Roseateles amylovorans: one gene and its partner. The protein of the gene in region 1 interacts with the protein of each later gene in a pairwise test. Links are inferred from orthologs where the notes say so. Each region holds a gene or a part of one and is shown on either strand. Other genes may lie near its edges.

What was found.
Region 2: the proteins of rlmB (region 1) and tsaE interact in binary tests that used the Escherichia coli proteins (3 or more experiments, as listed by UniProt). The link is inferred for Roseateles amylovorans from one-to-one orthologs.

What each region holds. Positions count from the first base shown.
Region 1 is NZ_CP104562.2:4,308,590-4,311,522, reverse strand. Bases 9-2,870 are described here. They hold rlmB (23S rRNA (guanosine(2251)-2'-O)-methyltransferase RlmB), read left to right. Parts: upstream 9-970; coding sequence 971-1,771; downstream 1,772-2,870. Other genes in these bases: N4261_RS17750 (chromate transporter), read right to left, coding at 2,691-2,870; upp (uracil phosphoribosyltransferase), read left to right, coding at 1,837-2,469; N4261_RS17765 (acetyltransferase domain-containing protein), read left to right, coding at 190-954. Outside these bases: more of N4261_RS17750, read right to left, coding at 2,871-2,933. UniProt on the Escherichia coli protein: Specifically methylates the ribose of guanosine 2251 in 23S rRNA.
Region 2 is NZ_CP104562.2:4,200,225-4,203,214, reverse strand. Bases 14-2,932 are described here. They hold tsaE (tRNA (adenosine(37)-N6)-threonylcarbamoyltransferase complex ATPase subunit type 1 TsaE), read right to left. Parts: upstream 1,763-2,932; coding sequence 1,265-1,762; downstream 14-1,264. Other genes in these bases: N4261_RS17365 (AEC family transporter), read right to left, coding at 2,916-2,932; queG (tRNA epoxyqueuosine(34) reductase QueG), read left to right, coding at 1,846-2,919; N4261_RS17380 (N-acetylmuramoyl-L-alanine amidase), read right to left, coding at 14-1,166. In the rest of the region: more of N4261_RS17380, read right to left, coding at 1-13; more of N4261_RS17365, read right to left, coding at 2,933-2,990. UniProt on the Escherichia coli protein: Required for the formation of a threonylcarbamoyl group on adenosine at position 37 (t(6)A37) in tRNAs that read codons beginning with adenine.

The DNA of each region.
Region 1 (2,933 bases):
TCAATTGCCTCCCGGCCGTGCCACGTCGTTTCTCGCAAGACAACCTCCCCCCTCAATCAGGTGTTCCGCGCCAGGTTGGCATCGCTTGCGGGACGAGCCGTCATGGTTCGGGGAGGGCGCCTTCTGTAGACTGCGTTCCCGATGACTCTGCCGGCCCGTCCACCTCATTCGCCCCGTTCCGCGGTTGCCTTGCCCGACGTCGCCGATCCTCCGGTGGACGATCCGGTCCCGACGCCCCGCTATGACCGCCTCGACGCCTTGCGTGGCTTCGCCATGGTGTGGATGACGGTCTTCCATTTCTGCTTCGACCTGTCTTATTTCAGGCTGATCCACCAGGATTTCTACCGCGACCCGACCTGGACCTGGCAGCGCAGTGCGATCGTCAGCCTGTTCCTGCTGTGCGCGGGGATGGGCCAGGCGGTGGCCTTGGCACAGGGCCAGAGCGCGGAGCGCTTCTGGCGCCGCTGGGGTCAGATCATGGGTTGCGCGCTGCTGGTGTCGCTGGGCTCGTGGTTCATGTTCCCGCGCTCCTTCATCAGCTTCGGCGTGCTGCACGGCATGGCGATGATGCTGATCCTGGTGCGCTTCGGCCTGGGCCGGCTGCCCCGGCCGTGGCTGTGGCTGCTGGGGCTGATCGCCATCCTGCTGCCGTTGGTGATCGCCAATCCGTTCTTCGACACCCGCACCACCAACTGGGTGGGCCTGGTGACCCGCAAGCCGCTGACCGAAGACTATGTCCCGCTGCTGCCCTGGCTGGGTCCGATGCTCTTCGGATGCGCGCTGGCGCAGACCGATGTAGTGCGCGCCTGGCTGCGGCGCCCGCTGCCGGCCGGCCTGCGTCCGGTGCTGCGTCCGCTGGCGCTGCTGGGGCAGTGGTCGCTGTCGTATTACATGGTGCATCAGCCGATCTTGATCGGGGCACTGATGGGCGCGCAGTGGCTGGGCTGGTTCTGAGGCGACAATCCGGCGCATGAGCGCTCCCTCCAAGAAATCCAGTCCCGCCGTCGATGCCGGCGGCCCGTCGACCGGCAAGACCCAGATCCTGTTCGGTTTCCATGCCGTCACCGTGCGGCTCAAGACCGCGCCGTCGTCGGTGCAGGAAATCCTGTTCGACGCCACCCGACGAGACCAGCGCATGAAGGGTTTCCTCGAAAAGGCCGAGGCCGCCGGGGCCAAGCTGGTCGAGAGCGACGACGACCGCCTGCTCAAGCTCTGCGGCACCCATCGCCACCAGGGCGTGGTGGCCCGGGTGCGGCCGGTGGCGCAGCATCACTCGCTGGACGATGTGCTGGATGCGGTGGAAGGCCCGCCGCTGGTGCTGGTGCTGGACGGCGTGACCGATCCGCACAACCTCGGCGCCTGCCTGCGGGTGGCCGACGGTGCTGGCGCCCACGCGGTGGTGGCGCCCAAGGACCATGCGGTCGGCCTGAATGCCACCGTGGCCAAGGTGGCCAGCGGTGCGGCCGAGACCGTGCCCTACCTGATGGTCACCAACCTCGCGCGCACCCTCAATGAGCTCAAGGAGCGCGACATCTGGGTGATCGGCACCTCGGACCAGGCGGAGAAGACACTGTATGACCTGGACCTGACCGGCCCGGTCGCGCTGGTGCTGGGCGCCGAAGGCGACGGCATGCGTCAGCTCACCGCCAAGACCTGCGACGAACTGGTGCGCATCCCGATGCAGGGCGCGGTCGAGAGCCTGAATGTCTCGGTGGCCGCAGGCGTCTGCCTGTATGAGGCGCTGCGGCAGCGCAAGCCGGCCGCTGGCTGATAATCCGCGCGCGGCGGCCCGACGCCGCGCCCCCTCTCTTTTTCGCGTTCCCTCCGCCACCCGCCATGCCTGTCATCGAAGTCAAACATCCCCTGGTCAAGCACAAGATCGGCTTGATGCGGGAGGGCGACATGTCCACCAAGAAGTTCCGCGAGCTGACCGGCGAAGTCGCCCGGCTGCTGGCCTATGAGGCCACCGCCGACTTCCCGCTGGAAAAGACCACCATCGAAGGCTGGTGCGGTCCGGTGGAGATCGACCAGATCGCCGGCCGCAAGGTCACCGTGGTGCCGATCCTGCGGGCCGGTTTGGGCATGCTGGACGGCGTGCTGGACATGATGCCCAACGCCAAGGTGAGCGTGGTGGGCCTGGCGCGTGACCATGAGACCCTGCAGCCGGTGAACTACTTCGAGAAGTTCGTCGGCCAACTGGACCAGCGCACCGCACTGATCGTGGATCCGATGCTGGCGACCGCCGGTTCGATGATCGCGACCATCGAGTTGCTGAAGAAACGCGGCTGCAAGGACATCCGTGCGCTGGTGCTGGTGGCGGCGCCCGAAGGTGTGGCGGCGCTGACCAAGGCGCATCCGGAGGTCCGCTGCTGGACCGCCGCGATCGACTCCCACCTGAACGAGCACGGCTACATCATCCCGGGCCTGGGTGATGCCGGCGACAAGATCTTCGGCACCAAGGACGCGTGAGATCCACGAGGCCACGTTCGCGCTGAAACGCAAAACGGGACGCCCAGGCGTCCCGTTTTTTCGTGCGGCGGCGGTCTGGTGTGCGTCCGCCACACAGGCTGCGTTGCGTGGGTACCCTCCGCTTTCCGGCCGCTTTCCGGCCGCTTTCCGACCGTTCTCCCACCGTGCGCTGGCCGCTCTAGTGCCGCTCTACCGCCGCTCTCTCCCGCTGTTTGCCGGCGTCAGACGATACCGAGCGCCCCCAGCACGCCGCCGCCCAGCACCATCCAGACGATGCCCAGCCGGGTCCGCAGGGTGAGGAACAGCGTAGCGGCGATCAGCGCGAGCGTGGCCCAGCGGTGGTCCGGCTCTGCCACATAGGGCGCGGCCAGCAGCCATCCGGTGGCCACCATCAGGCCCAGGGTCAGCGGCGTCATGCCCACGGTGAAGGCCCGCACGCCGATGTGCTGGCGGTTCTTGCGCGC
Region 2 (2,990 bases), 110 kb from region 1 along the record:
ATCTGGCTCAGCACCTCGCTGCCCAGCTTCAGGCTGTCCTTGACCTGCGCCGAGGTGCTCATGTCCAGCATCGCCCGCAGCACGCCGTCATCCTTGACCGCCTTGCTGTTGACACCCCCAATGACGTCCGCCGCGTTCTCCTTGTTGGCCATCCACCGCGCCGCCGTGGAACTGGCCGCACCGGTCGACAACGCAAACACCGACGCACCCTTGGCCTTGGGCGTGATGAAGGCATCCGCATGGATGGACACAAACAGATCCGCCTGCACCCGACGCGCCTTGCGCACCCGGTCCGGCAGCGGGACAAAGAAGTCCGCGTCGCGGGTCATCATCACCCGGATCTTCGGATTGCTGTTGAGCCGGTCCCGCAGCTTCAGGCCGATCGCCAGCACCACGTCCTTCTCCTTGAGCCCGCTCGGACCAATGGCGCCCGGATCCTCGCCACCATGGCCCGGATCGATCGCAATGACGATCAGCCGATCCAGCTTGGCCTGACTCATCTCCGGCGCCGTTTCCTTCAGCGGCGTGGTCGGCGGCGGCGGCGCATGCTGCGCCACCACCGGGGCGCTGGGGCGCGGCGCCGGGGGCAGGGCGGCACTGGCGGCCTTGTCAGCCGCCGCCGCAGCCGTGCTGGCCGCAGACTGCGGTCGGTCGATACGGCCGATCATCTCGCCCAGCGCATCCTGCACCGACTGCGCCGCCGCACGCTCCGCCGCTTCCTTTTCCAGCACCAGCTCCAGCAGCGGGTCACGCTCCTGCGCCGGATGCAGATCCAGCACCAACCGGTTCTTGTAGGCCGCCACCGGCTCGATGGTGAACACCTGCGGCGCCACCGCCTGCTTCAGGTCGAGCACGATGCGCACCACCCGCGGCTGGTTCTGGCCCACCCGCACTGCCGCAATGTAGGGATCGTCCGGCTTCACCTTGCCCAGCAGCTCGCGCAGCCCCTGGCTCAGTTCCAGACCGTCGATGTCAATCACCAAACGGTCCGGATGGGTGGCCAGAAAACTCTTGGCCGCCAGCGGACGATCGGATTCGAGCGTCACCCGGGTGTAGTCGTCCGCCGGCCAGACCCGCACCGCCACGATGGTCGCCGAACTCGCCGCCCAGGCCGAGCTGACCGGCAGAAGCGGCACCACCGGCACGCTCAGCACCAGGGCGCCCATGCGGCCCAGCGCGCGTCGGCGGCCGCGGGTGGTCGCCGCGGAACGGGCGTCATCGGTCGGGCCGAAGGGGAATCGCTTGGAATCTCCGCTCATGCGTGTCAGGCTTGCAGGATGTGGGCCAGGTCCAGCAGCAGCGCCTGGCCGCGCGCGGTGTGCGCCTCGGCGCGGACCTCGCGGCTGTCGTCGGGCTGGACATCCAGGGTGAGCCGCAGATCAGGCGGCGGCAGCATGCCGGCGGCCTTGGCCGGCCACTCGCTGAGCTTCAGGCCCGGTGCGGCGAACAGGTCGCGAAAGCCCGCGTCCTCCCACTCGCGCGGATCATTGAAGCGGTAGAAATCGAAATGATGGGCCGGCAGCCCGTTCAGCGACGGCGGCAGGTAGTCCTCCACCACCGCGTAGCTGGGACTCTTGATGCGACCGGTCACGCCCAGCGCACGCAGCAGGTGGCGCACCAGGCTGGTCTTGCCGGCACCGAGCCCGCCTTCGAGCTCGATGCTCAAGTCCGCGATCTGCGGACAGCCGGCCAGCGCCTGCGCAAAACGTTCACAGGCGGGCTCGTCGGGCCAGCGGAACTGGCGGGTTTCTAGAATGCTCAAAACCTATGGAATCCTTGCTGAACGACAACCACCCCGATGCCGCATCGGTCACCCCCCGCGACCCCGCCGCGCTCGCAGCGTTGATGGTCGAGGTTCGCGCCTGGGCACTCGAGCTCGGATTCTCACAGATTGGGGTGGCACACGTCGATTTGAGTGGTGCGGAAGCCGGACTGCAAGCGTGGCTGCAGGCCGGCTTTCATGGCGAGATGCACTACATGGCCGCCCACGGCCTCAAGCGCGCCCGGCCGTCCGAGCTGGTGCCCGGCACCCTCAGCGTGTTGACCGCCCGCATGGACTACCTGCCGGCCACGCTGGGCGAGGACTGGCAGCAGCGCGAATGGGCCACCATGGCCGATCCCACCCATGCCCAGGTCTCGCTCTACGCCCGGGGCCGGGACTATCACAAGGTGCTGCGCCAGCGGCTGCAGCAACTGGCGGATCGGCTGCAGCAGGCCGTCGGCCCGCTGGGTCACCGGGTGTTCACCGATTCGGCGCCGGTGCTGGAGGTCGAACTGGCGAGTCGATCGGGCATCGGCTGGCGCGGCAAGCACACCCTGACGCTGCACCGCGACAGCGGCTCCATGTTCTTCCTCGGCGAGATCTATCTGGACCTCGCCCTGCCGCCCAGCGAGCCGGTGACCGCCCATTGCGGCCAATGCCGCGCCTGCCTGGACGCCTGTCCCACTGGCGCGATCGTGGCGCCGTACCGGCTTGATGCACGGCGCTGCATCAGCTATCTGACGATCGAGCAGGACGGCCCGATTCCCGTCGAGCTGCGGCCCGCCCTCGGCAATCGGATCTACGGCTGCGACGATTGCCAACTGGTGTGCCCGTGGAACAAATTCGCGCGGCGCAATGCGCTGCCGGACTTCGACTGGCGTGAGCCGCTCGGCCATGCCGGCCTGCTGGACCTGTGGGCCTGGGACGAAGCGACCTTCCTCAAGCGCACCGAAGGGTCGGCCATCCGCCGCATCGGCCATGCCCGCTGGCGGCGCAACCTCGCGGTGGCCCTGGGCAATGCGCTGCGACAAGACCTGGCACCGGCGCTGCGGGAGCGGATGCGGGCGGCGCTGGTGGCGAAGCGCCTAGAGGCAACGCCGTTGGTCGCCGAGCACATCGATTGGGCGCTGGCGCAGACGCCGGAGGCGGCGCGCTAATTCAGCGGCGTCGCCTGCAACCACAGGGGCAACACCACCATGCCCAGCAAGGTGGAGACGGTGACCAACCC